DNA from 4 places in the Noviherbaspirillum sp. L7-7A genome. Region 1 is predicted to be linked to each of the others. Evidence: predicted binding sites of a transcription regulator. Region 1 holds the regulator's gene; each other region holds the start of a gene.

Region 1 (7,143 bases):
GCGCACGCCGACCGAGGTGCTGGACACCGTGGCCAGGCTGTCGACCAGCTTCAAGCCCAGCGCCAGATGGCCGATGGACTCGGTGCCAAGCACCATCACGGCGCGCGACACGGTATTGATCTCGCCAAACATCGCATACATGGCGCTATTGGCCAGGCGCAGCACCCGGTGCGTCAGCGCTGGGTCCGACAGCACCGTGCGCGTCATGCTGAATTCGCGCTCGTTCTCGCTCTGCATGGCACCGACAATCTGCTGGACGACATTGGAGAACCCGGGCAGGTGGCCCTGCTCCTTGATCTGCTTCCACAGCAGTTCCTGGGTCTTGCGCGAGTCGCCCAGTTCAGGTGGCATGGTGGTCATGGTCTGCATTCCTCGTTGATTGTCATGGCAGCGCCAGTTCGGCCGCGCCTGCGCCCAGCACATCCATGGCGTCGTCGAACATCATCGGGCGGCCGGTATGGTAGCCCTGTATCAGGCTGCAGCCCTGGTGGGACAGGAACTGCAGCTGCTCTTCGTTTTCGACGCCTTCGGCCACCGTGGTCAGGTTCAGGTGCTGGGCCAGGCTCAGCACCACGTTGCAGATGGCCGCGTCCTTGACCGATTGCGGCAGGTCCTTGATGAAGGCGCGGTCGATCTTCAGGGTGCTGATCGGGAAGCGCTTCAGATAGGCCAGCGAGGAATAGCCGGTGCCGAAATCGTCGATGGCGATCCGAACGTCGCGCGCGGCGATCTGCAGGAGCAGCGCTTCCGCATGCGCCGGGTCCGACATCAGGATGCCCTCGGTGATCTCCAGCAGCAGCTGACGGCCATGCAGTCCCGACAGCTTCAGCGCGTCTTCCATCAGGCCCAGGAACTGGTCATTGCGGAACTGGCGCGGGCTGACGTTGACCGACACGTACAGTTCGCGCCCGGCGACTTCCTGCAGGCGCTTCAACTGGACACAGGCGGCCTTGAGCACCCAGGCGCCCAGCAGGTTGATCAGGCCATTGCTTTCGGCCATCTGGATGAACTGGCTGGGCGAGATCAGCCCCAGTTCCGGGTGCATCCACCGCATCAGCGCCTCGAAACCCACGATCTCCCGGGTGACGGCATTGACGATGGGCTGGTAGTGCAGGAAGAACTCGCCGTTTCGCACGGCCTCGAACAGCGCCGCTTCCATCGACACGTCATGGTCGGGCGCGCTGAAGGTGGCGCGGCTGTAAATGACGCAGCGGGCGCGGCCGGTTTCCTTGGCGCGCGCCATCGCGGTGTCGGCATGGGCCAGGAGCCGTACTTCATTGTCGCCGTGCTCCGGATAGATGGCGGCGCCGACCGAGGTGGACAGATACAGCGACTGGCCTTCGATCTCGAACGGCAGCTGTATCGCGCTGATCATGCGGCGCGCTATCGGGTTGATTTCATCGGCGTGGGACGCGCCCGGCAGCACCACCATGAATTCGTCGCCGCCGATGCGGGCCAGGGTGTCGTTGTCGCGCAGCGCCTTCTGCAGGCGGCCGGCGGCCTCGCGCAGCAGCGCGTCGCCGGCGGCATAGCCGAGCGCATCATTGACTTTCTTGAAACCGTCGAGGTCGAGCGCCAGCACGGTGAAGCCGCGGCCGGTGCGCCGGGCATGGGAAATCGCCATGCGCAGCCGGTCCGACAGCAGCGCGCGGTTGGGCAGGCCGGTCAGTGCGTCGTGGGTGGCCAAATGCAGCAGACGCTCCTTGGTTTCCTGCTGCCCCGAAATATTGCGCCCCACCACCAGCACTTCGGTGCGCCCATCCAGATCGGGATGGGCGGACAGTTCCAGTTCAAACCAGTGCAGGCCGGTGCTCGTATGGACCCGCACATTGACCCTGTCATGCAGACCGCTTGCGATCACCTGGGCCATGACCGATACCAGGCCTGCCCGGTCCGGCGTATCCACCCGCTCGATCAGCATGCTGCCGCACAGGACGGCGCCCGGCGCGATGATGCCAATGGCGCGCTGGCTGGCGTGCAGAATCTCGCCATTCTCGGTGAGCGTGAAAACCAGATCCCCGGCCGACTCCGTCAGCCGCGTCAGCTGGCCTTTCAGGTGTTCTATCAAAACGTCATTTGGCATCGAAAACATGTTCGGTGATGGTTATTGGCTGAATTTCCAAACGCTCGTTCCTGAAGCCGCCAGGGCAAAGTTCGTACGGTCCGCCGTGCAAAAAAGCAATGATCCGCTTTGCCCGGCGCTGACGTCTTTCCCCGGGGACGCCTGAGCGCATCCACGGTACCGAAAGCCTATCTTCGGGTGAGACCCCAAACTTATTTACGGCAGGAAATAATCTAACTTTAACCGAGAGCTTGCCCGGAAGGAAGTCCTGTCAGGCCGAATGCCTGTGCCAGGAGGGTGTAGGAGTGACGCCGCGCGGCCGGATCGTGGGTCCAGGTATTGACCACGATTTCATCCAGGTTCAGCTGGGCCGCCAGTGCATGCAGCCTTGCAGCCACCTGCCCGGCCGTTCCGACGATGGCGCGGCGGCGCAGTGCGGCGATACGGGCCTGGTCCGCCTCGTCATAGGCGGTCGCCGCCGCTTCCTCCGGAGAGACCAGAGGCAGGCGCAGGCCGCGCTCGAAGCCGATGCGCCAATGCTCGCGGGTCCTGAGCAGATGGCGCGCCTGTTCCTCGGTATCGGCCGCCAGCGCCCAGACGCAGATCGTGGCCTGTGGCATGGGATGACGTTCGCTGGGCTGGTACAGCCTGCGGTACAGGTCCAGCGCTTCTTCCACGCCCTCCCCTTCGCTGAAGAAATAGGCATAGGCATAGGGCAAGCCAAAATGCGCCGCCAGCTGGGCGCCATAGTTCGAGCTTCCCAGTATCCACATCTCCGGCGAAGTCGGCCCTTGCGGATGGGCGCGGCTGGCGCCAAACGGATGGCCGGGCGCCAGCGGCATGCCGCTGACCCAGGCCTGCAGATCCTGCACCTGCTGTGGAAAGCGTTCCGCAGCCTGGCCGGCGTCCGGATTCAATGCATAGGCGGTGAGACGGTCCGAACCGGGCGCCCGGCCGATGCCGAGGTCGATGCGGCCGGGCGCAATGCCTTCCAGCACCCGGAACTGTTCCGCCACTTTCAGGGCCGAGTAATGCGGCAGCATCACGCCGGCGCTGCCGACCCGGATGCGTGAGGTGGTGGCAGCGATGGCCGCCATCAGCACCTCCGGCGCACTGCCGACGATGCTGCCGCTGTGATGGTGCTCGGATACCCAGTAGCGATGGTAGCCGAGCCCGTCGCAATGCCGGGCCAGCGCCAGCGACTCGGCGATGGCATCGGTCTGGGGCCGGCCGCTGACAGCGGTGGATTGGTCAAGAACGGAAAGCTTCATGGTGTGGCCGCAAGCTGCCAGTGAAAAACCGATACTGTAATGCAACACGGCGCGTCATGCGCGCCGTGCCATTTCTGCAAACCGTGCCGGGAAAGTCCCGGCAACGACCTGAATTACTTGCCTGGAGCCGGGTTGCCGCCGCCAGCGCCGCCATCGGCCGGCATGATACGGGTGCCTTCGCTGCCAGCCGGCCTTGCGGTGGCGTCAGCGCTACGCTTGGCGCGCCGTTCGGCGGTGCGCTGCTTGCGTGCCTCGCGGCGGGCGGCGCGCTCTTCCGGCGTCAGCGCCTTCGGATTGCGCAGATTCGGCTGCGACGAAGTGCCGGGCGTTGGCACTTCGGTATTGGCGCGCAGCTGGCCGGCGCCGGCGTTGCGCTCGGCCTTGACTTCCGCGCGGCTGCGGCTTGCTCCGGAGTTACGAGCAGGCTTGTCCTCGAACTGGTTGACCTTGTCGATATCGGCGGCGCTGGCGCCGGACTTGACCTCGGCGCGGCTGGTGCCGCTGCCCTTCACCGCAGCGCCCGGACGGTCACTGAATTCATTGACCCGGTTCGTATTCGCCGCGCTGGCGCCTGACTTGACTTCGGCGCGGGATTGGCTGGCCGATGGGTCGGTGGAAGTGGCGGCAGGCGCTTGCGCGAAAGCCGAAACCATCGCGGCCTGAGCCAGGGGAAGTGCCAACAGCGTGAACATTTTTTTCATTTTGCGCATCCAGTCGTTGAGAGTGAAGAAAGGGAGTAGCACCAGCACAGCCACATCGTGCAAAAAAGATACCGATTTTTCCGCAGACCGACTGTGCGCTGGCGAACACAAGCGTCATTCCACTTAACTATTTGATAAACAGCTAATATCTGTTGTATCCGCGTTACGATGTGTTTGCTACACTTCGCCGTACCAACCGTTCTAATCCGCAGATCAGTACTGCGACACGTTTCATACCGTAGCGTTTCGTGTTTCCAACGGCTTGAGATATATCATTGGCGACCATGATCCAGTCCATTCCAGTCAGCAGCCAGCCAGCACCCATCAACGTCAATGCCCTGAAGGCAAGCTGCGCGGCCTGCAGCATGCACCAGCTTTGCCTGCCTATGGGGCTTGACGATGCCGACATGTCGCGCCTCGACGCCATCATCGGACGCCGGCGCAAGGTGCCGCGCGACACCCATCTCTACCGCATGGGCGACCCGTTCACCAACCTGTACGCGATCCGGCTCGGGCATTTCAAGACCTTCCAGATCAACGTCAGCGGCGAGCAGCAGATCACCGGCTTCCAGATGGCGGGCGAGCTTCTCGGCATGGACGCCATTGGCACCGAGCGCCATCACTGCTCGGCGGTGGCGCTGGAAGACAGCGAAGTCTGCGACATTCCGTTCGCCCGCCTGGAAGAACTGTTTAGCCACATTCCCACGCTGCTGCACCATTTCCACCGGATGATGAGCCAGGAAATCACGCGCGAGCAGAGCGTCATGCTCCTGCTGGGCAATATGCGCGCCGGCCAGCGCTTTGCCGCCTTCCTGGTCAATCTGACGTCGCGCTATGCCGCCCGCGGCTATTCCTCCACCGCCTTCCAGCTGCGCATGTCGCGCGAGGAAATCGGCAATTATCTCGGCCTGACCATCGAGAGCATCAGCCGCCTGCTGTCGCGCTTCAAGAAGCTGGGCGTGCTGCAGGTAAGCAACCGCGAGATCGTGGTCCTCGATCCGGCCCGCCTGAAGGCGATGGCAGCCGGCACCGAGAAATGCGACTAGCGTGATGCCGCCAATGTCGCTGTCATAGCGGCGGCTGGCGGTCGGCCGGCACATTGGCCAGGTAATAGCTGAGCATTGCAGCCAGCGAGCAGAACAGCCAGAACAGGAAAAATCCCACCGTGTAGGCTGCCAGCGGCGACAGCGTGAACTCCACGCCGCCCAGGTGCAGGTCCTGCGGATCGAGCAGGGAAAAGAAAAAGCCTTCCGCCATCGCCGCCACCAGGAAGGACGGCCACAGGATCACCATTGCCAGACGCCGCATCTGTGCCTCCTTCAGGGTTGGTCGGCCGACAGCGCCACGGAGGCCTGCTGCGGCCAGGGCCACACGCCGTTGATGCGCCAGCTGCGGCCCTGGTCTTCCAGCATCACCTGCCAGCGCGCCATTTCCAGCATCGGCAGGCTCACGCCGAAATTGCCTTCTGCATCCGCCACCACCGGCAGCACGATGTCCTTTTCCGGACGGGTCGAATGGACCAGGCGCAGCGTCATCGCGCCCCGCGGAATGCCCTGCGCGCCGCGCATCGTGCCTGTCAGCCGGCCAGCGGCGGCATCGTAGCGCAGTGCCAGCGACAGCCCCAGCCGGCTGGCAGCCTGGTCGCGCCGCAGGTCCTGGTTGATGGCCTTGCCCTGCCGGTAATAGTCGCCCACCACCAGCGCATCCTGCTGCGAGTAGGAAAGCCAGATCGTGTAACTGCCCGCCAGCACCACCAGGAACGGACCCAGCATGATCAGCCAGGGCCAGCGGTGCTTGTACCACGGTGTGGCGGGACGTTCGAGGGTATTCATGGATGGCATTTGCATTCTCCTTCAGCGCGGCACATAAAAGACCGCTTCTTCCCTGACCTGCAGGCCGGATTCATCCAGCGCCTGCAGGCCGATATGTATCTTGTTGGATCCCTTGCCGGCCTGCCCGCCATCGATGCGCAGCCGCACCGGCACGGAACGGGTCTCGGTGCCATTGAGGGTTACCTCATCGGCGCCGGCAAGCCGCAGCGATGGCAGGCCGTCCACCACGATCCGGTAGCGATGCGGGCTCTCGGACGTGTTCATGATCTGCAGGCGGTAGACATTCTCTATCATGCCGTCCTCGATCTCGCGCCCCATCGCGCCGCGGTCGCGCAGCACGTCCATCTTCAGCGGCGTGCGCATTGCCAGCGACAGGCCGAAAGCAACGACGATGGCCAGCAGGATGGCCAGATAGATCAGCACCCTGGGCCGCAGCGCCCGGCGCCGGATGTCGGCGCCGGACAGGCCCTGCTTCATTGCATGGTCGGTGCTGTAGCGGATCAGGCCGCGCGGCGAGCCGACCTTGTCCATCACGCCGTTGCAGGCATCGACGCAGGCGGCGCAGCCTATGCATTCATATTGCAGGCCCTGACGGATGTCGATGCCGGTCGGGCATACCTGCACGCACATGCTGCAGTCGATGCAGTCGCCCAGCTTCGCCTTCAGCGCACCGCCATCCGCCCTGGCGCTCTTGGCCCGCGCGCCGCGCGGCTCGCCACGCTTTTCATCGTAGGTGATGATCAGCGTGTCCTTGTCGAACATCGAGCTCTGGAAGCGTGCATACGGGCACATGTACTTGCAGACCTGCTCGCGCATCCAGCCGGCATTGCCGTAGGTGGCAAAGGAGTAGAACAGCACCCAGAACCACTCCCACGGGCCCAGCCCGAGGGTGACGACCTCGCGCGCCAGCGTATGGATGGGCGTGAAATAGCCGACGAAGGTGAAGCCGGTCCACAGCGCCACCGCGCCCCAGGCGGCATGCTTGCCGAACTTGCGGGCAAACTTTTCCAGCGAGGCCGGCTGGCGGTCCAGGCGCATGCGGGCGCTGCGGCTGCCTTCGATCTTGCGCTCTATCCACATGAAGATTTCGGTATAGACCGTTTGCGGACAGGCGAAGCCGCACCAGACCCGGCCGGCAATGGCCGTGGCCAGGAACAGCAGATAGGCCGAGATGATGAGCAGCGCGGCCAGGTAGATGAAGTCCTGCGGCCACAGCACGATGCCGAAGATGTAGAACTTGCGCGCCAGCAGGTCGAACAGCACTGCCTGGCGGCCGT
Region 2 (7,143 bases), 2.0 Mb from region 1:
CTGAGGATTTCGACCTGTCCACCGAGGTGCGCCAGTTGCGCGCAGGGCGGCCTGAGGTGGGCGCGGTGGCGACCTTCATCGGCACCGTGCGCGACATCAATGAAGGCGCCAGCGTCGCCGAGATGGAGCTGGAGCATTATCCCGGCATGACCGAGAAGGCGCTGGAAGACATCGTCGAACGCGCCAGGGTGCGTTTCAAGCTGGCCGATGCGCTGGTGATCCACCGGGTCGGGCCCTTGCTGCCGCAGGAGCAGATCGTGCTGGTGGTGACCTTGTCCGCCCATCGCGGCGAGGCATTCGCCGCCTGCGAATTCATCATGGATTACCTGAAGAGCGAAGCGCCGTTCTGGAAGAAGGAACAGACGCCCGAAGGCGCGCGCTGGGTCGACGCCCGCAGCAGCGACGAAGCCGCGCTGCGCAGGTGGTCGGAGCCGGCCGCGTGAGCTGGCTTGCGGTCGGCGTGGGCGCCGCGCTCGGCGCCTGGCTGCGCTGGCTGCTCGGCATCGCGCTCAACACCGCGAATGCGATGCTGCCTTACGGCACGCTGGTGGCCAATCTGTCCGGCGGTTTCCTGATCGGCATTGCCGTCGCATTTTTCGAGCGCTACCCCGGCTTGCCAATTGAATGGCGGCTGTTCGCCGTCACCGGCTTCCTCGGCGGCCTCACCACCTTTTCCACTTTCTCCGCCGAATCGATGATCCTGCTCCAGCGCGGCCAGTACGGCTGGGCGCTGGGCCATATCCTGCTGCATCTGGCAGGCTCGATTGCCTGCTGCATCGCCGGTTTCGCTGCCTATCGCGCATTGGCCGGCTAGCGACTGGTCCACTCTTCACGGCTTGTTTCCGGCCTGCTGTTTTCCCTTTCATAGACCGGCTCGCACCATTGTCCGTCCGTGCTTCATCCGGCGGCGCTTGACCTATATCAACCGGGCAGGGACCGGGCAGCCGCTACAGTGACTGCGAGCCAGCGCTTGCGGCATACGCTTGAAAAGCGAATCAACAGCCCAATTTGTCGCTTAGATTAAAACTATCAGGAGCATTGCGATGCGACTCGACAAACTCACTACCAAACTCCAGGAAGCCCTGGCCGACGCGCAAAGCCAGGCCGTGGGCAATGACAACCAGTACATCGACCCGGTGCACTTGCTGATCGCCCTGTTGAACCAGGACGATGGCGGCAGCCGTTCGCTGCTGCAAAGGGCCGGCGCCAACATCGGCGGCCTGACCAACGGCCTGAAGAGCGCGCTGCAGCGCCTGCCCAAGGTCAGCGGCAACGGCGGCGAGGTCCAGATCGGCCGCGAACTGCTGTCGCTGCTGAACCTGGCCGACAAGGAAGCGCAGAAGCATGGCGACCAGTTCATCGCCAGCGAAATGGTGCTGTTGGCACTCACCGAGGACAAGTCCGAAGCCGGCCGCCTGGCCCGCGAAAACGGCCTGACCCGCAATGCGCTGGAAGCCGCGATCACGGCCGTGCGCGGCGGCGGCAATGTGAATTCGCAGGATGCCGAAGGGCAGCGCGAATCGCTGAAGAAATACACGATGGACCTGACCGAGCGCGCCCGCCAGGGCAAGCTCGACCCGGTGATCGGGCGCGACGACGAGATCCGCCGCGCCATCCAGGTGCTGCAGCGGCGCAGCAAGAACAATCCGGTGCTGATCGGCGAGCCGGGCGTGGGCAAGACCGCCATCGTCGAAGGCCTGGCCCAGCGCATCGTCAATGGCGAGGTGCCGGACAGCCTCAAGGGCAAGCGGGTGCTGTCGCTGGACATGGCAGCGCTCTTGGCCGGCGCCAAGTACCGCGGCGAATTCGAGGAAAGGCTCAAGGCGGTGCTCAAGGAGCTGGCGCAGGATGAGGGCCAGACCATCGTCTTCATCGATGAGCTGCATACGATGGTGGGCGCAGGCAAGGCCGAAGGCGCGATGGACGCCGGCAACATGTTGAAGCCCGCCCTGGCCCGCGGCGAGCTGCACTGCGTCGGCGCCACCACGCTGGACGAATACCGCAAGTACGTCGAGAAGGATGCAGCGCTGGAACGGCGCTTCCAGAAGATCATGGTGGACGAGCCCAGCGTGGAAGCCACCATCGCCATCCTGCGCGGCCTGCAGGAGCGCTACGAGGTGCATCACGGCGTGGACATCACCGACCCGGCGATCGTCGCCGCGGCCGAGCTGTCGCACCGCTATATCACCGACCGCTTCCTGCCGGACAAGGCGATCGACCTGATCGACGAAGCCGCATCCAAGATCAAGATCGAGATCGATTCCAAGCCGGAAGTCATGGACAAGCTGGACCGTCGCCTGATCCAGCTGAAGATCGAGCGCGAGGCGGTGCGCAAGGAAACCGACGAGGCATCGCAGCGCCGCTTCGGCCTGATCGAGGAAGAGATCGGCCGCCTGGAGCGGGAATACGCCGACCTGGAGGAAATCTGGAAGTCGGAAAAGGCGGCAGTGCAGGGCAGCAAGCACATCAAGGAAGAGCTGGAAAAGGTGCGGCTGCAGATGGAGGAAGCCAAGCGCAAGAGCGACTGGCAGAAAGTCTCCGAGCTGCAATACGGCCGCCTGCCCGAACTGGAAGCGCAGCTGAAGCAGGCCGATGCCGACGAAGTCACGCCGGGCAGGCCGCAGCTGGTGCGCACCCAGGTCGGCGCCGAGGAAATCGCCGAGGTGGTATCGCGCGCGACCGGCATTCCCGTGTCGAAGATGATGCAAGGCGAGCGCGACAAGCTGGTGCACATGGAAGATGAACTGCACAAGCGGGTGATCGGCCAGCACGAGGCCATCGTTGCGGTGTCGGATGCGATCCGCCGCTCGCGCGCCGGCCTGGGCGACCCCGGACGGCCGTATGGTTCCTTCATGTTCCTCGGGCCCACCGGCGTCGGCAAGACCGAGCTGTGCAAGGCGCTGGCCAGCTTCCTGTTCGACACCGAGGAAGCGCTGATTCGCATCGACATGAGCGAATTCATGGAGAAGCATTCGGTGGCCCGCCTGATCGGCGCGCCGCCGGGCTATGTGGGCTACGAGGAAGGCGGCTACCTGACCGAGGCGGTGCGGCGCAAGCCCTACAGCGTGATCCTGCTCGACGAGATCGAGAAGGCGCATCCGGACGTGTTCAATGTGCTGCTGCAGGTGCTGGACGACGGCCGCATGACCGACGGCCAGGGCCGCACGGTGGACTTCAAGAACACCGTGGTGGTGATGACCTCCAACCTGGGTTCGCACAAGATCCAGTCGATGGAAGACAGCGACCCGGCGCTGGTGAAGCTGGCGGTGATGGCCGAAGTGCGCAGCCATTTCCGGCCGGAGTTCATCAACCGGATCGACGAGATCGTGGTGTTCCATGCGCTGGACGAGAAGAATATCGGCGCGATCGCCAAGATCCAGCTGGCGGTGCTGGAACAGCGCCTGGCGAAGATGGACATGGCGCTGCAGATGAGCGACGCGGCACTGCAGAAGATTGCCGAGGCCGGGTTCGATCCGGTGTATGGCGCCCGGCCGTTGAAGCGGGCAATACAGCAGGAAATCGAGAACCCGCTGTCCAAAGCCATTTTGCAGGGCAAGTTCGGTCCGAAGGACGTCATCGACGTCAATGTCAGCAACGGCGAACTGAGTTTCGGGAAAGCCGCTGCCTGAACTGGCTCGCTAGCTGGCCTACCCGGCAGACCCGCCTTTCCGGAGGCGGGTTTTTTTCGTGGGAGACACTTATCCACAATTTATGTGATTAACTCTGTGAGTAAGTCTGTGGGTTAGTCGGCAAGTCACTGATTCGTATGGGAAATATTTTTTTGCTATCGGCAGGAATATTTATTGAGCGGTGCATAACTTTGTTCCGATTTCGGAAAATTTTTTCCACAAAAGATGTGGGCTAGTTTGTGGATAAGCCGGATGCAAAAAATGCAAGTCTTTGAAACATAATGACTAATTCGCAAAGCAGAGAAAATGGGCAGTGGCGGGCAACAACCATCAAGTGCTGAGGGACAGCGCCGCAAACGGGGGTGGTGGCCGACGCCATGCCCAGTATTCCGAAACCAGCCGAGTTTTCCACAGATTGTGTGGGCTACCCTGTTGATAAGCAGGCTGTGAAAAGGGCAAGTCGTTGATACTCAGGGAAAATTTCACGCCTGACGAAAAAAGGCAGCGGGAGGATAAACGGAAACGGTGGAGCGGCGGGAGAAGTTAGTTCAGGCAAGCAAACCGTCAGACATCACCACGGCCCGGAAAAGCCTTGCGATAACGTCCGACGCTGCCAGAAGGCTCAGATTTCGAGGTTGTCGATCAGGCGGGTCGCACCGAGCTTGGCAGCGGCCAGCACCACCAGCGGCTCTCCCTGCGCGATGTCGCCGGCCGAAGGCGGCTGCAGGTCGATGCGCTTGCGGATCGAGATGTAGTCAGGCTTCCAGCCACGGGCTGTCAGGCGGGCCATCGCGTCGCGTTCCAGCGTGAAGATATCGGGCTGTCCCTTGCGCACTTCCGCCGCCACTTCATTCAGCGTGCGGTACAGCGCCGGCGCTTCTGTTCGCTCGGGTTCCGACAGATAGACGTTGCGCGACGACAGCGCCAGGCCATCCTCGGCCCGATAGGTTTCGGCGGCGATGATCTCGGTTGGCAGCGCGAACTGGCGGCACATGTTCCGCACGATCATCAGCTGCTGGTAATCCTTCTTGCCGAACACGGCCACCCTGGGCTGCACGCAGGAAAACAGCTTCAGCACTACCGTGGTGACGCCGCCGAAAAAGCCTGGCCGGAATTCGCCTTCGAGGATATCGCCAAGGTCATTCGGCGGGCTGACGCGGAATTGCTGTGGTTCCGGATAGAGATCCTTCTCGGTCGGCGCGAACAGCACATAGACGCCTTCCTTTTCCAGCTTCTCGACATCGGCATGGAAGGTGCGCGGATATTTGTCGAAGTCCTCGTTCGGCCCGAACTGCAGCCGGTTGACGAAGATGGAGGCGACGATGGGGTCGCCATGCTTGCGCGCCAGCCGCATCAGCGACAGATGTCCTTCATGCAGGTTGCCCATGGTTGGCACGAACACGGTGCGCAGCTGGCCGCGCATCTGGTCGCGCAACTCGTCGATGGAGGAAATGATTTTCATGAATCAGCCTTCTTGAATGCGCCGCGATCCGCGGCCGGAAAGATTTCAGCTTGGTGTATAGGATAGCCGCACGTAGATCGGCGCGAACGCCTCGGCCTGGGTAATTTCGATCAGGGTTTCCTTGGCCAGCTCCAGGAGCGCAATGAAATTGACCACCAGCACCGGCACGCCCATTTCCGGTTGAAACAAATCGGAAAACTCGACGAAGCGGGCCGACTGCAGCCGCCGGAGGATGCCCGTCATGTGGGCGCGCACCGACAGGGTTTCGCGGTTGATGGTGTGGTGCGCCACCAGCCGGGCGCGCTTTTGCAGATCGGCCCAGGCTGCCTGCAGGTCCGCCGCATTGACCTCCGGCCAGCGCAGCACCAGGCTCTGCTCGATATGGATCTGGGCCGCCACGGTGTCGCGGCCAAGTTGCGGCAGTTCATCGATCTGGCGCGCGGCCAGCTTCATCTGCTCGTATTCGAGCAGGCGCCGCACCAGTTCCGCGCGCGGGTCGGCAGCTTCCTCGTCGTCGGCCTTCTTCACCGGCAGCAGCATGCGCGACTTGATCTCGATGAGCATGGCCGCCATCAGAAGGTATTCCGCAGCCAGCTCCAGGTTGTGCAACCGTACCTGTTCGATATAGCCCAGGTACTGGCGCGTGACCTGCGCCATCGGGATGTCGAGGATATTGAAGTTCTGCTTGCGGATCAGGTAGAGCAGCAGGTCCAGGGGGCCTTCGAAGGCATCGAGGAAGATTTCCAGCGCATCCGGCGGGATGTACAGGTCGTTGGGCAGCTTGAGCAGCGGCTCGCCATAGAGCCGCGCCAGAGGCAGGTCGTCGTGCGCCGGGCCTGCCGCGATGCTGTCGGGCGCCACGGCGCTGTCGACGGTCATGACGAAAGGATCAGGTGTTCTGATAGACGTAGGGCTTCTGGCGCACGCGGGACGCGTTCACGCGGTCCTGCGTATCGAGGTCCAGGGCCGGCTGGTCCCACAGGCGGGCGCGGCCTTCGCGCTGCGACGCTTCCAGATTGGGGTTCTGCTGCTTGAGGGTGGACAGGAACTGGGTCAGTTCGGATTGATAGCCTTGCTGCTGCTTGCTGAGTTTCATGGGGTTTTAAACAAGGTGGGGGATGGAAACAGGCGCTATTCTACCCTGAGTGTTGCAGGATTTCGTCACGGGAGAGTCTATGAAAACATTGCTTGCAGGGCTGCTGGCACTGGCATGCCTGCTGCCGCTCGGCGGCTGCGACCGGGAAGGAGGTCCAATACAGGAGTTTGGCTTGGATAAACTGGCGAAAGGCATTTCCACCGAGTCTGATGTGCGCGGCGTGATGGGCCAGCCGGACACGGTGTGGGAAGAGGAAAGCGGCGCGCGCACGCTGGAATATCCGAAAGGGCCGGAAGGCAGCCGCACCTGGATGTTCGAGATCGACCGCAGCGGCAAGCTGGTGGATTACCGGCAGGTGCTGACCGAGGAAACCTTCGGGAAGATCAAGCCTGGCATGAGCAGGGATGCGGTCCGGCGCCTGCTGGGCAGGCCCAAGAGCGTGGCGGAATTCAAGCTCAAGAACGAGGAAGTGTGGGACTGGCGCTATCTCGACGCCACGCAGAAGACCCGCATGTTCAATGTGCATTTCGACCGTGCCACCGGGCGGGTGACCGGCACCTCGGCGTCGCCTGATCCCCAGGCGAATTACTGAGCTGCGTGGGCGCTGATGAATTGAGAAACCGCGCTCAGCGCCGCAGCCGGCGCCGCATCACCACCGGCGGCGGCTCGACCGGATTGGCCAGCCCGTATTCCAGCTCCGGCGCCAGTTCGAAACCGTAAGCGGCGTACAGATGCACCAGCCTGGTCTGCTCGGCGCGTACTGCCAGCCTCAGCTCTTCAACGCCGCAGGACTGCGCATGATGCAGCACCGCTTCCAGCAGATGTTGCGAGAGGTGCCTGCCGCGATAGTCGGGCAGCACGCCCATGCGCAGGATCTGCCAGACATCGGCGGCGCCGTCCACCGGCAGCCAGCGCACCGCGCCGGCCGGCTGCTCGTCGATCAGCAGAATGAAGCC
Region 3 (7,143 bases), 590 kb from region 1:
GAGGCGATCCAGCGCACGCGTGCATCCAGCAGTTCCAGCAGGTCGGACGCCGTCATGCCCTGGCCGCGGCGGATGCGTGACAGCACCCGCGGATCGTAGCGGTCGCCGGCACGTTCGATCAGCGCGCGGTGCCAGGTCCAGGCCTCGGCCGAACTCAGGCCGCCGGTGGCATTGATCGATGCCAGTTCATCGAACTCCAGTACGACAATCTCTTCCAGCAAGGCGCCGGCCGCCGACAGGCGCGACAGCGCGGCCCGGAAGGATGCCGCGACATGGCTGTCCATGCCATCCTGAACGATGTTGGTCGGCACGGCCAGGCGCATGCCGGCCAGCCTTGCCGGCTTGGGCAAGGGCCGGGTGTCGGCGGCCAGGATCGCATCGAGCTGCGCGCAGCAGGCGACGCTGGCGGCGATCGGGCCGATCGAGTCGAGCCGGGTTGCCAGCGGCAATGCACCGGTCAGCGGCACGCGGCGCGCGGTCGGCTTGAAGCCGGCCAGGCCGCACAGCGCGGCGGGAATGCGCACCGAGCCGCCGGTATCGGTGCCGATCGCGGCAACGGCCATCTGGTCCGTCACCGACACCGCCGCGCCGGACGAGGAGCCGCCCGGAATGCGGCCGGTGGCGCGGTCCCAGGGATTGCGCGGCGTGCCGTAATGCGGGTTCAGGCCCAGGCCGGAATAGGCGAATTCGGTCATGTTGGTGCGGCCGACGATCACCGCGCCGGCTGCCAGCAGGCGCTGCACGACAACCGCGTTTTCCCTGGCGGCCGGCGCGCCCTGCAGCGCCACCGAGCCGGCCAGCGTGGTGTCGCCGGCGACGTCGAACAGGTCCTTGATCGAGATCGGCAGGCCGTCGATGGCCGAGCGGGGCAGGCCGGCGCCGCGCAGCAGGTCCGAGGCCTGGGCCGCGGCGCGCGCCTGCGCCGAATACACCTTGGTAAAAACCCGTACGCCTTCGCCGGCCGGGTCGGCGATGTGCGCCAGCGCGGCGTCGGTCAGTTGCAGCGAGGTGGCGCGTCCTTCATCGAGCGCGGTGCGCAGTTCAGCCAGGGTGGGAATCATCATCGTTCCATGTCGGTGGTTGGAGTCGGCCGCCGCCTGCCGGGTCTACCAGTAGGTCAGCAGCATCTTGGTTGCCAGCACATAGAGCAGCAGGGCGAAAATTCGTTTCAGGGCCAGCACCGGCAGCCGGTGCGTCATGCGGGCGCCAAAGGGCGCGGTCAGCACGCTGCCGCTGACCAGCCCGGCCAGCGCCGGCAGGAAGATGAAGCCCAGCGACCACGGCGGCAACTGGGCGATGCCCCAGCCCGACGCCAGGTAACCCAGGGTGCCCACCATGGCCACGGGAATGCCCAGCAACGCGGCGGTGCCGATGGCGGTACGCAGCGGCACGCCGCACCAGAGCATGAAGGGCACATTCAGGAAAGCGCCGCCGGCCGACACCAGGCCGCAGATGGTGCCGATGGCCAGGCCGGCGATGAACAGCGGCAGCGGACCCGGCAGCGGCCGGTGCGCGGCGGGTTTGCGGTTGAGCAGCATCTGGGTCGCGCCGGCATACACGATCACGGCGAAGGCCATGGCCAGGTGGCGCTGGGAAATCCAGCCGGCGGCCAGGGTCGCCAGCAGGCTGCCGGTGACCATGCCCGGCGCCATGCGCTTGAAGATGTCGGTGTCGATGCCGCCCAGGCGCCAGTGCTCGCGCACGCTGGAGGCGGAGGTGAAGACGATGGACGCCATTGCCGTGCCCAGCGCCAGGTGCACGATATGGTCGGGCGCATAGCCCTGCAGGGTGAAGATGGCAGCCAGGACCGGCACCAGCGTCATGCCGCCGCCGATGCCCAGCAGGCCGGCCAGCACGCCCACCAGCGCGCCGGCGCCCAGGTATACCGCGAACCAGGCCATCAGAACTGGCTGCGCACGCCGACGAACAGGCGGCGGCCGGGCGCGGGCTCGTAGAAGCGGCCATTGCCGTCATTGACGATGACCGAGCCGGCATACTGGCGGTCGAACAGGTTGTCGACGCGGCCGAACAGGTAGAAGCGGGCGGCGGCGGTGCGGAACTCCCTGCCCAGGCGCAGGTTGAAGGCGGTGTAGCCGGGCGCGGCTTCCGAGTTGACGTCATTGACCCAGGTCTTGCTTTCGGCACGCATTTCCAGCGCCAGGGTGGTGGCTTCGGCGATGCGGGTTTCGGCCTGCGCATACAGCGCATGGCGCGGCACGCCGGGCAGGCGGTTGCCGGAAGCGACATTTTGCCTGGTACCGGCGGCAGTGGTGCTGGTGAAGCCGCTGTAGAAGCGGGCGTCGAGCAGGGTATAGGCCAGGCGGGTGGTGACCTGCTCCCAATCGGCCTTCCAGCCCACCTCAATGCCGCGGCGATCGACCCGGTCGGCATTCTGGAACACGGTGCGGCCGCCCGAAACCAGTTCGGGCACGATTTCGTCGCGGCTGCGGGTGGCGAACAGGGCCAGGTCCAGGCTGTGGCGGCCGCTTCGCGCCTTCATGCCGATCTCGGCCTGGTTGCTCTTGGAAGGCTTCAACTGGAAGTTGGGGCCGGTGGCGGTGCCGGCGCGGTAGGCGCTTTCCGCCAGGGTCGGCGTCTCGAAGCCTGTGCCGAGGTTGCCGTAGAAGTTGAGGTTGTCATTGGCATGCCACACCAGGCCCAGCACCGGGCTGGTGTTGCGATAGGTGACATTGCCGCTGTCATTGCGGCCGTCGCCGGTGTACTTGTCGTTGACCGAGAACTTCACCTGGCTGACCCGCACGCCGGCCTGCGCCTGCCATTGCGGCGCGAATGCCCATTCGATCTGGCCGAAGTAATCCAGGTTGCGGGCGGTATCGTCCTCGTTGCGGCGCAGTGCGCCCGGCGTGCCGGCGTTATTGACGAAGCCCTTGCGGGTTTCCTTCAACCGGTCGGCTTCCACGCCCAGCGTCCATTGCAGCGGCATGTCGTTCAGGCGGGTCTTGTGCACCCAGTTCAGGCCGACGCCGCCAAAGCTGCGGTCGAGATCGACCACGCCGCCGGCCGAGGTGGTGAAGCCGGTGCGCCGGTCAGTCTGGTCGCCGGCCATCGACAAGGTCTGGAACACGTCGCGCCGGCCCACGTAGACGCGGGCATTCAAGCGGTCGCTGGAAGACAGGTCGTGCTCGACCACGATGCCGGCCTGTTGCTGGTCGATCGTCTTGCGGGTGTCGAACTGGATCGCCGCCGGAATCACCTGGCGCGGATTGCTGTTGAAAGCAGCACGGTTCAAGCCCAGCGGGTCCTGCGACAGCGGCTGGTCGAAGCTGTTGAAGATGCCGGTAATCCTGGTGGAAGAGGACGGCCGCGCCACCACCTTGGCATTGACCTGGGTCCGCTCCGCGGCGCTGTGGTCGCGGTAGCCATCGGTGGTGAAGCGCGACACGTCCAGCAGCGCGCCCAGGGCCTCGCTGCCGCCGCCGACCGACAGGTCGAGATGGCGCTGGTTGTCCGAGCCGATGCCGGCGGCGACACCGAACTTCGGCGTGGACGACACCGGGGGATCCTGGGTGAACACCTGCAGCACGCCGCCGGCGGCATTGCCGTACAGCTGGGCCAGCGGTCCGCGCAGCAGTTCGATGCGCTTGGCCGATGTCAGGCTGATGGACGAGGCCTGGCCCTGGCCGTCCGGCATGGTGGCCGGGATGCCGTCGATCAGGATGCGCACGCCGCGCACGCCGAAGGTGGAACGGGTGCCGAAGCCGCGCACCGACAGCTGCAGGTCCTGCGCATAGTTTTCCCGGTTGCGCACCTGCGTGCCCGGCACGGCCGACATCAGCTCGGACAGGTTGACCAGGGGCGAACCGAGCCGCATCGGATCGATTTCGACTGCATCGATTGCGCCGGGCACGTCGAAGCGCCGCTGCTCGCTGCGGCTGCCGCTGACCACGATCTCGCCCAGCGTGGGGTCGGAAGGCGCCGGCGTGGCTGTCTGCGCCTGTGCCGGCATGCTGGCCGCTGCGGCGCATGACAACAAGACGGCCAGGGAAATTGGAGTAGGACGCGGGCAGGTAGGCATGGTCTGGAAATTGGCAGGTGGGCAAGATTTTCGGTCAGCCATTCTAACTGTGTAGAGCGACCACGCAAACTTTTGGTGCATGAACTAACAACACTGGATGCGTGCGTGCAAATCTGCAGCCGGCGTTTTATGGCAGCATCGACGCATGTCTGAATCTGCAAGCAATGCATCTCCAGCGGAAACGCCCTGGCTGCCACGGGCTTTCTTCGACCGCGACACCGAACTGGTAGCACGCGAACTGCTGGGCTGCCTGCTGGTGCACCGGGTCGACGGCGTCGAACGTGTCGGCAAGATCGTCGAAACCGAAGCCTACCTGGGCGTGGGCGACCTGGCTGCGCATTCCTCCAAGGGCGTCACGCCGCGCACCCAGGTCATGTTCGGCCCGCCGGGCCATGCCTATGTCTATCTGATTTACGGCATGCATCACTGCCTCAACATCGTCACCGAGGCCGAAGGGCAGGGCACCGCCGTGCTGCTGCGGGCGCTTGAGCCGGTGCGCAATCTGCACGGCAAGACCAGCGGGCCGGGCCTGCTGTGCAAGGCCATGGGCATAGACCGACGCCTGAACAGCCATGACTTCTGCAGCCCGACGCTGCATGTGCTGCCGCGGCCGGCCGGCCAGGCGGCTGCCGTGGTGAAGCGGCCCAGAATCGGCGTCGATTATGCCGGCGAATGGGCGGCACGGCCGCTGCGGTTCTACCTGGAAGGCAACAGCTACATTTCGCGCAAATAGGCTGGCTGCTCCGCTGTAACCGCCTTTTACCAACAGCACCATCCGTATTATTACCTTTGGTCAACAAATATTGATCCAAATCAATTTTTGACGTTCCTTGAATGCACCATAATTGCTCAACAGAAATATAAAGGAGCAGCACCATGCGGATGAACCTGCCGGTCACCCAGCGCGAATATGAATTGCAGGATGGCCAGGCTATCGTTTCCAAGACCGATACCCACGGCAACATCACCTATGTCAACGCCTACTTCATCGAAGTCAGCGGCTTTGCCGAGGAAGAGCTGCTGGGTGCGCCGCAAAACCTGGTGCGCCACCCGGACATGCCGGCCGAGGCCTTTGCTGATATGTGGGCAACGCTCAAGGACGACCGTCCCTGGACCGGGCTGGTAAAGAACCGCCGCAAGAATGGCGACCATTACTGGGTGCTGGCCAATGTCACGCCTGTGCGCGAAAACGGCGTGACCGTAGGCTATATGTCAGTGCGTGGACGCCCTGACCGCGCCGCGGTGCAGGCGGCAGAGGCAGCCTACCGCGAGTTGCGCGAAAACCCCGACTGCGGATTCATGGTGCGCAATGGCCGCATTGCCCGCAGCGGCTTGCGCGGCCGGCTTGCGTCGCTGACAAGGCTGAGCCTGTCGACCCGGATCGGCCTGACCATGGGTGCGCTCAACCTGCTGCTGGCCAGCCTTGCCATCTCCGGATGGATGGGCGGCGATGCAGGCTGGCGCACCGGCGCCGAAATCGCCGGCATGGCTGTCTGCCTGGGCTTGTGGGCTAGCCTGCAGGCCCGGGTCATTGCCCCGCTGCGCGATGCGGTGCAGGCAGCGCGCGCCATCGCCGGCGGCGACCTGGCAACCAGCTTCAGCAGCCGCAATGAAGACGAGATGGGCCAGCTGATGCAGGGCCTGCAGCAAATGAATGTGAATCTGCGTTCCATCATCGGTGACGTGCGTGCCGGCATGGACACGATGCTGCTTGGCGCACGGGAAATCGCTGCCGGCAATATGGACCTGTCCGGCCGCACCGAGGCGCAGGCCTCCAGCCTGGAGGAAACCGCGTCCAGCATGGAACAGTTCGCTTCCACCGTGAAGCAGAATGCCGGTCATGCAGTCAATGCCAGCGAACTCGCCGGCAAGGCATGCGGCATTGCCGAGCGCGGCGGCGCGGCGGTCAGCGAGGCAGGCGCCACCATGCAGGAAATCAGTCAGGCGGCGCACCGCATCGTCGACATCATTTCGGTCATCGACGGCATCGCCTTCCAGACCAATATCCTGGCGCTCAACGCCGCGGTGGAAGCAGCCCGCGCCGGCGAGCAGGGCCGCGGCTTTGCGGTCGTGGCGTCCGAGGTGCGCGCACTTGCACAGCGCTCGGCCGCCGCCGCCCAGGAAATCAAGGTGCTGATCGACGACTCGGTCAACAAGGTCGACAGCGGCACCAGCAAGGTCACCCAGGCCAGGCGCACCATGGAGGAAATGACCACCGCCATTACCCAGGTCAGCACCCTGATGGCCGAGATCACGGTGGCCAGCAAGGAGCAGAGCCAGGGCATCGACCAGGTCAACCAGGCGGTCAACGACATGGACCAGGTCACCCAGCAGAACGCCGCGCTGGTGGAGGAAGCCGCGGCTGCCGCCGCCAGCCTGCAGGATCAGGCGCGGCGGGTGACGGAAGCGCTGTCGGTATTCAAGGATAGCGGGCGGGCGCGGTGAGGGCGGCCGGGAGGCACTTTACTAGCGGGTGCGGAACGACCATGACCGGTTCACGGCGACATTATCGACCGTGCCGGTGAAGCGCACGTCATAGTCGGTCTGCGGCTGCAGCACGTCGATCGGGATGATGGCCGCAACCGAGGGTTCGGCAATCTCCTTGTCATTGTCATAAGTGAGCAGCAGCGTGGACAGAGGCGCGCGGCCGCGCGGACTGATGTTGAAGCTGATGACCTTGAGCTTGGAGGTGATATCGGCATGGACGCTGACCGGATAGCCGACCTCATTGCGGGCCGGCACCGGGTCCGGCTGCTCCTGATTGGAATAGAACACGGTGGGCAGGTTTTGCTGGCCATTGAACGGGTAGGTCACCAGGCCGCCATTGCCCAGCCCGCCCTGGTTCAGGGTGCGTGTCGCGAAATTGGTCGTGAAATAGGTGTAGCCGCTGCTGCCGGTGGCAACGCCCGCACCGGCTTCCAGGAATTTGGGCTCCATGATCACGAAGCGGTGATAGATGGCGGTAATCAGTTCTTCGGCAGCGTTGACGCCGCTCCTGTCGCCGGTAGCAGAGATGACTTCGCCAAAGGCGTAATTGCTGCCGGGAAGAGAATAGCCGGCCGACTGCAGTCGCTCGAAGACGCTGGCGCCGGTAAAGCCGCGCCGCG
Region 4 (7,143 bases), 2.6 Mb from region 1:
ACCAGGCGCTGGCCCATCTCGTCATCGAGGTTGATCACCGCGTGGCGCAGGCCGGGCCAGTCGAACAGGCGGCGCTTGGCCGCCTCATAGGACTGCATGTCGCCGTGATAGTCCAGATGGTCGCGGGTGAAATTGGTAAACAGCGCAATGTCGACATGCAGGCCGTTGAGCCGGCCCTGGTCGAGGCCGATGGACGAGGCCTCGATCGCCAGCGCGCGGGCGCCGCCGACGCGGGCCTGTGCCAGGCGGCGCTGCAGCAGTACTGCGTCGGGCGTGGTGTAGCCGGTGCTGCTGAAGCTGCCGGCCATGCCGTTGCGATAGACGCCGGTGCCCAGCGTGCCCACCACCAGCGTCGGCTCGCCCTGCTTCGACAGCGCGCGACCGAGCCACTGGCTGCAGGAAGTCTTGCCATTGGTGCCGGTGACCGCCACCACCTGCATCTGGCTGTCCGGCCGGCCATACCATGCACCGGCGATCTCGCCGGCCAGCTGCTTCAGGCCGGTGACGGCGCGATGCGGCACATCGGTCGCGGCAGGCCATGCGTAGGCGTCGGCATCGTCGTACAGCACCGCGGCGGCGCCGCGCTGCAGGGCGGCGGCGATATAGTTGCGACCATCGGCGCTGTCGCCGGGATAGGCGAAAAACACATCGCCTGCATTGAGCAGGCGCGAGTCCGACGTCAGCTGCGCCGATGGCGCCGCCGATCGCAGCCAGGCCACGATGTCGTCGATGCGGACGGTGCCGTCCGCCATTACATGCTCTCCTGGGGCGCGTTGGCCGGCACGATGATGCTGGTGACAGTGGAGTCGGGGCCGACATTCATCGCCCGCAGCGTGCTGCCGACGATGCTGGAAAACACGGGCGCCGCGACTTCGCCGCCATAGTGAGAGCCGGTCGGCTCGTCGATCATCACCGCGATGATCACGCGCGGATCGGACGCGGGCGCGAAGCCGACGAAGGACGATACATACTTGTTGGCATAGCGGCCGCCGACCAGCTTGTGCGCGGTGCCGGTCTTGCCGGCCACGCGGTATCCAGGAACCTGCGCCTTGGGCGCGGTGCCTTCCGGGCCGGCTGCCATTTCCAGCATCGCGCGCATGTCGCGCGCCGTTTTTTCCGTGATCACGCGCTGGCCCACCGGCGGCGCGCCCAGCTTCTGGAACGACAGCGGAATCAGGTCGCCGTCGCGGGCAAAGATGGTATAGGCATGGGCGATCTGCAGCAGCGAGACCGAAATGCCGTGGCCATAGCTCATGGTGGCCTGCTCGATCGGCCGCCAGGCCTTGTAGGGACGCACCCGCCCTGCCACCGCGCCCGGAAAGCCCAGCTTGGGCTGCTGGCCGAAGCCCACCGTGGTGAACATTTCCCACATTTCCTGTGGCTGCATCTGCAATGCGATCTTCGCGGTGCCGACGTTGGACGACTTCTGGATGACCTGGGACACCGTCAGCAGGCCATGCGCATGGGCGTCGCCGATGGTGGCCGTACCGATGGTCAGCTTGCCGGGCGCGGTCTGCACCGTGGTGTTCGGCGTGACCCGCTTGGTGTCGAGCGCCAGCGCGATGGTGAATGGCTTCAGGGTCGAGCCCGGCTCATAGGTGTCGGTGATGACCCGGTTGCGCAGCATCGCGCCGGTCAGGATCGAGCGGTTGTTGGGGTTGTAGGTCGGCAGGTTGGCCAAGGCCAGCACCTCGCCGGTCTTCACATCCACCACCACCACGCCGCCTGCCTTGGCCTTGAACTTCTCGACCGCTTCCTTCAGATGCGTGAAGGCAATGTATTGCAGCTTGCTGTCGAGCGACAGCACCAGGTCGCGGCCGTCATGCGGCTCGCGCACGGCGGCGATGTCCTCGACGATGCGACCCAGCCGGTCCTTGATCACGCGGCGGCTGCCGGTGACGCCGGCCAGGGTTTTCTGCATGCCCAGTTCCATGCCGTCCTGGCCGGCGTCTTCCACATTGGTGAAGCCGACCACGTGAGCCATGACCTCGCCCTGCGGATAAAAACGCTTGTATTCCTTGCGGGTCTCGATGCCGGCGATGCTCAGCTTCAGCACCTTGTCCACGGTTTCCTGCTCGACCTGGCGCTTCAGGTAGACGAAGTTGCGGTCCGAGTCGAGCTTCTTGCGCAGCTCGGCTTCCGGCATTTCCAGCAGGCCGGCCAAGGCGCGCAGCTTCTCCGGCGGCGCTTCCAGCACGTCATCGGGTATGGCCCATACCGCCTTGACCGGCACCGAGGACGCGAGCACTTCGCCATTGCGGTCGGTGATCCGGCCGCGCGTGGCCGGCAACTCCAGCGTGCGGGCGTAGCGCGCCTCGCCCTGCTTCTGCAGGAAATCGGTGGACAGCCCCTGCAGCCACAGCGCGCGGCCGGCCAGCGCCAGGAATGCCGCGAACATCATGAACAGCACAAGGCGCGAGCGCCATGGCGGCAGCTTTACGGCCAGCAGCGGACTGGCAGAAAAGGGAACGCCGCGTGCAGTGGCGCGGCGCGAATTGGGGCGGGAAGCGGCGCGCATCATCTGGCCTCTCCGGTAATGTATTGCGTGCGCGCCGGCGTCAGCGGCACCATGTTGAGGTCGCGCCGTGCATTGGCTTCAATGCGGGCATGCTTGCCCAGCGTGGACTGGTCGAGCTGCAGCTGGGACCATTCCACTTCCAGCTGGCGGGCGACGGTCTGCGCCCGCTCGATTTCAATAAAGAGGCGGCGCGCCTGGTATTGCGCGTTGACCAGCGACAAGGCACTCCCGGCAAGCAGCGCGGTCAGCACGATGCACAGCCGGGCGCTCACTGGCGGCTCCCGGCGGATTGCTGCGCAAGACGCAGGGCCACGCGCATCACGGCGGAGCGGGAGCGCGGATTGTCGGCGATTTCGGTGGTGGACGGCTTCATCTTGGCAAGCAGCTTCATTTCCGGCTGCGGCAGGTCCACGGCGCGGATAGGCAGGCGACGGTCGGGTTGCGGCGCATTGGCACGGGCGGCAAGGAATTGCTTGACCATGCGGTCTTCCAGCGAATGAAAGCTGATCACAGCCATTCTCCCGTTCGGAGCCAGTCGGTCAAATGCGCCGCGCAAGCCTATTTCCAGCTCTTCAAGCTCCCGATTGATGAAAATCCGGATAGCCTGAAAGGTGCGTGTTGCCGGGTCCTTGCCTTTCTCGCGGGTCTTGACGGCGCGTGCCACGATCTCGGCAAGCTGTCGTGTGCTTGAAATTGGCGCGACTGACCGGCCAGCAACAATCGCCTTTGCAATCTGAAAAGCAAACCGTTCTTCCCCATAATCCCGTATCACCTTTTCAATCAATTGCTGTTCCGCCGTTGCCAGCCACTGCGCCGCCGAGATGCCGCGGGTCGTGTCCATGCGCATGTCAAGCGGACCATCCATCCGAAAACTGAATCCCCGCGCCGCATCGTCGACCTGCGGCGAAGAAATTCCCAAGTCCAGCAAGATGCCGTCGACCTGCTCGATGCCGCGTTCCTGCAGCGCCTCGCTGATCGTGGCAAAGCTGTCATGCACTACTTCAAATCGGCTGTCGGACCGCATCAGCGCGTGGGCCACGGCAATCGCCTGCGGATCCTTGTCGAATGCAATCAGGCGGCCCTTGGCGCCCAGTCGTTCAAGTATCCGGCGGCTATGCCCGCCACGGCCAAATGTGCCGTCCACAAAGATGCCATCCGCGCGCGCGCCTTCGATCGCCAGTGCATCGACCGCCTCTTCCAGCAGCACCGTACGGTGCTGCAACTCTGGCACCGTGTTCTCTGTCATCACGGGCTAGAAGGAAAAATCGTTCAACACATCAGGCATGCCGTTCGCCACCGCCTGCGCCTCGCTTTCGGCGAGCTTGGCCGCATCCCAGATCTCGAAATGACTGCCCATGCCGAGCATCATCACCTCCCGCGACAGCCCCACCGCGCTGCGCAGTTCCGGCGCAATCAAGATGCGGCCGGCGGTATCCATTTCGACATCCGACGCGTTGCCCAAAAAAATACGTTGCCAGGCTCGTGCGGACATTGGCCATGCTGCAATCTGCTCACGGTGGATTTCCCACACCGGACGCGGAAAGAACAGCAGGCAGCCGTGCGGATGCTTGGTCAGCGTGACCCGTCCTTCGCATTGCACTGCAAGCGCGTCACGATGCTTGGAAGGAATGGTCATCCTGCCCTTCGCATCGAGAGTTAGTGCAGACGCGCCTTGAAACACCCTGGATTCCTTTGTTTTTTCGTTTTCGGCTTGCGCCGCAATGCTTTTTTGCCCGGGCCCTGCACATCAAAAATCACCCACAAAAATACACTTTTTCACACTGCCGCCCACTTTAGAGGATGCTCTATTTGCGGTCAAGGAATATCCGCCGATGGCAGCGCATTTTCTCCAATTAAGTCAAGGACTTAGCGGATTTCGCTCGAGAACTGCTCAAAATCAAAATAATAGTCGAATCAATAGCTTAGCTCATTTAATCAAAGAAGCTTCTTATGTATACACATGTGTTTAACTGTTTTCAAAGCGAAATAGTTTCCATAAGTATATTGACGAAATTCAACGGAAATGCCGTTTTTTAGCACCAAATATGTGCATTTGACCAAGGTTTTTGAAGAGAATTGTTGCTATTAGTCAACGTAATGTTGATGCAAGAAATTTTTCTGAAACATGCCTTTTTAACCATTAGTCATGTGAATTTCATATCGTTCCGCCGGCGGAATTTGTCTTAGGATTTTTTTAAGATCTGCTGAAGGAAGTTTTAGCAAAGGACAGTCCATCGCATGTCTACCATACGCTTCATCCGTGCCTGACACGGTTTATAAGCATTTAAATGAATGGAGACTGACATGCCTACTCAATATTTCGAAAAAGAAACAAGCGAAGCCGCGCAACGGTTCAACATCTATGCGGGCATCCACAAGGCCGTGCGCGCCTTCCTCTGCGACACGCTGGTCCGCGTCGCCACGCTGGACATCGAGGACCGGCAGGCGATGTTTCATACAATCAGGCAGTTACGTGAACTGCTCGCATTCTGCAGCGACCATATTGCGCACGAAGATCGCTTCGTGCATCCGGCCATGGAGCGACGCCAGCCAGGCTCCTCCGGCGATACCGCAGGCGACCATCTGCACCACGCCCAGACGCTGGCATCGCTGCGGGCAGCCGCCGATGTGCTGGAACATGGTGCGCCGGACGAGAAGCCGGCTGCCTGGAGCAGGCTGCACCGGGAACTGGCGGTCTTTGTCGGGGAGAGCCTGCTGCACATGGACCTGGAGGAAAGCGCCAACAACCAGGTGCTTCAGGGTTGCTACAGCGATGGCGAACTGGTGGCCCTGCACCAGGAAATCCTGGGCGCCCTGACGCCACAGGAAATGGTGGTGGCGACCCGCTGGATGATGATCGGTTCCAGTCCGGCCGAGCGTGCCCAGGTGATGGCGGGCATGCGCGCCGATGCGCCGCCCCCCGCGTTTGAAGCGATGCTGGGTATAGCCCGCGACAGCCTGTCGCCAGGCGACTGGAACAAGCTGGCGGCAGCGCTGGCGCCCGTGGCGATTGCCGCCTGAGCGCCGTTCAGGCCTGCTCCAGCAATTGAACCGGCCGCGACACGCATAACTGGAACTTGCCGCGGCCGGTCTTCTGCAACTGGACGGCGGCCTGGCGTTCCAGCAGGCGGCGCGACAGCAGCAGCAGCCGTGCCTCCAGATTGTCGGCCAGGTCCGGCAGGCGAATCCGGTTGTCCAGCCGCAATTCGCGGTTGGTGAAGGCGACCCGTCGGCTTGCCGAGTAGTCCCGCAACAGGGTCCAGAAGATGGCGCCGGCAACGCCCTTGATCAGGTAATCCTCGTCAAGGAAGATGCTGTCGTTGCTGGCGAAGTGCCGCACCACCAGTGGCGCGCCGTGTCGCGGCGCTTCACCGGGCGGCGCGGGCGCCGGCGTGTCCGCCGCATCGTCGGCAGCGCCCTGCAGCAGGCAGATCATCGCGCCCAGGTGGCTGGCCAGAGAGGCCAGCGCGTCTTCCTCGTCGTAGCCGAAGCGCAGGTCCTGGCCGCTCTCCATATAGAGCACGCCCAGCAGGCGCTGGCAGGCAACCACCGGCACGGCTATCTGGCTGTGCGGATCGGTGAGGCCGGGAAGCGGAATTTCATGCTCGATTGCCGCACAGCTGCTGCTTTCCCGCAGGTTTTCGCGGATTGCGCGGCTATAGCCGTATTCCGATGTCATATGGCCGATGCGGATAGGCGTGTGCTCGCGCGCGGCCACGCCGATCACGCCATGCCCGAAGGGGATTTCCGATCCGACCCCGGATTGCGCATAGCCACAGCTCGCCACCGTATACAGGCGTTCGCGGGCACTGTCGGCCATCAGCACCATCGCATGGTCGATATGAAAATGGCTGCGCAGGCAGTCCAGGGTCGCGGCCAGCAATGTCTCGAGATCGGTGCAGCAGGCCAGCAGGTCGAGCGCGGCGCGCAGCCCGGGCAGCAGGTTGCGGCGCGCTGGAGCGGGCAGCACGGGGCTGGGCACCTGCACAACGTCATGCACCCGGTAGACATCGGCGCCCAGCAGCCGGAATACATTGCTCATGCCGGTATGGGAAGCAATGCCCGCCAGTCTGGCCTTCATGTTTTCAAACAGCGGCCCCGATGTTTCGGTACGCAGGAAGGTCAGGGAGAGCTGGTATTGCGCCGCGGTGACGGGACTGGTGACCTGAAGCCGGGCCTGGGGACGCGCCAGAATATTCTGCCGGGTCTTGTTGAAGAACTGATAGGACAAGGCAATGTGATTGCCGTCCACATAATGCACCTGGGACAGATAGGCAATGTTGGGCGCGCCGTCGGCGCCGGTGGTTGCCATCGTGGCCGGGATCACGCCTTCAAAGCAGTCGCGTATGCCTTCCAGCGGCAGCATCATGATGCCGCCTGCAACATGCTGCCGGCGCGCGGTCCGGGGGACTGGTCAAATACCGCAACCGGGCTAATGCTGATGGCCAGAATGTCGTCATCGTCGCAGGTCAGCAGCAGGCGCACCAGGGAATCGGGAAAACCGAGCGGCACCACTTCGCTGACGAAGGCGTCGCGATGCCGTCGCACGGCGTCGAGCTGGCTTGCGCTGGCCGGCGCGACCTGCGCATTTTCACCCTTGATCTGCAAGGTGCGGTGAGTGGACG

The links. Region 1 encodes FNR, which switches genes on or off when oxygen is low (the NO sensors DNR and NnrR bind a similar motif). Its sites were predicted from a motif close to TTGATNNNNATCAA; they were not measured.
Region 2: clpB (ATP-dependent chaperone ClpB) is a predicted target of FNR. The motif match lies at 912-925, and genes of this name have one in related genera.
Region 3: KTQ42_RS14995 (PAS domain-containing methyl-accepting chemotaxis protein) is a predicted target of FNR. The motif match lies at 4,840-4,853, and genes of this name have one in related genera.
Region 4: KTQ42_RS00590 (hemerythrin domain-containing protein) is a predicted target of FNR. The motif match lies at 4,523-4,536, and genes of this name have one in related genera.

What each region holds. Positions count from the first base shown of each region.
Region 1 is NZ_JAHQRJ010000001.1:2,703,697-2,710,839, forward strand. It holds gene KTQ42_RS12325 (HDOD domain-containing protein) at 1-360, opposite strand, end outside; gene KTQ42_RS12330 (GGDEF and EAL domain-containing protein) at 383-2,083, opposite strand; gene KTQ42_RS12335 (LLM class flavin-dependent oxidoreductase) at 2,302-3,333, opposite strand; gene KTQ42_RS12340 (hypothetical protein) at 3,447-4,034, opposite strand; gene fnr (fumarate/nitrate reduction transcriptional regulator Fnr) at 4,319-5,080, shown strand; gene KTQ42_RS12350 (hypothetical protein) at 5,103-5,342, opposite strand; gene KTQ42_RS12355 (FixH family protein) at 5,354-5,866, opposite strand; gene ccoG (cytochrome c oxidase accessory protein CcoG) at 5,888-7,143, opposite strand, start outside.
Region 2 is NZ_JAHQRJ010000001.1:733,590-740,732, forward strand. It holds gene moaE (molybdopterin synthase catalytic subunit MoaE) at 1-443, shown strand, start outside; gene crcB (fluoride efflux transporter CrcB) at 440-814, shown strand; gene clpB (ATP-dependent chaperone ClpB) at 1,044-3,629, shown strand; gene panC (pantoate--beta-alanine ligase) at 4,252-5,091, opposite strand; gene KTQ42_RS03345 (ScpA family protein) at 5,137-5,970, opposite strand; gene KTQ42_RS03350 (DUF3460 family protein) at 5,981-6,187, opposite strand; gene bamE (outer membrane protein assembly factor BamE) at 6,267-6,779, shown strand; gene KTQ42_RS03360 (GNAT family N-acetyltransferase) at 6,814-7,143, opposite strand, start outside.
Region 3 is NZ_JAHQRJ010000001.1:3,295,986-3,303,128, forward strand. It holds gene KTQ42_RS14975 (amidase) at 1-1,061, opposite strand, end outside; gene KTQ42_RS14980 (sulfite exporter TauE/SafE family protein) at 1,107-1,901, opposite strand; gene KTQ42_RS14985 (TonB-dependent receptor) at 1,901-3,967, opposite strand; gene KTQ42_RS14990 (DNA-3-methyladenine glycosylase) at 4,182-4,769, shown strand; gene KTQ42_RS14995 (PAS domain-containing methyl-accepting chemotaxis protein) at 4,913-6,481, shown strand; gene KTQ42_RS15000 (CAP domain-containing protein) at 6,503-7,143, opposite strand, start outside.
Region 4 is NZ_JAHQRJ010000001.1:116,342-123,484, reverse strand. It holds gene KTQ42_RS00615 (UDP-N-acetylmuramoyl-L-alanyl-D-glutamate--2,6-diaminopimelate ligase) at 1-752, opposite strand, end outside; gene KTQ42_RS00610 (penicillin-binding protein 2) at 752-2,521, opposite strand; gene ftsL (cell division protein FtsL) at 2,518-2,790, opposite strand; gene rsmH (16S rRNA (cytosine(1402)-N(4))-methyltransferase RsmH) at 2,787-3,764, opposite strand; gene mraZ (division/cell wall cluster transcriptional repressor MraZ) at 3,771-4,199, opposite strand; gene KTQ42_RS00590 (hemerythrin domain-containing protein) at 4,823-5,539, shown strand; gene KTQ42_RS00585 (GAF domain-containing protein) at 5,547-6,887, opposite strand; gene KTQ42_RS00580 (hypothetical protein) at 6,884-7,143, opposite strand, start outside.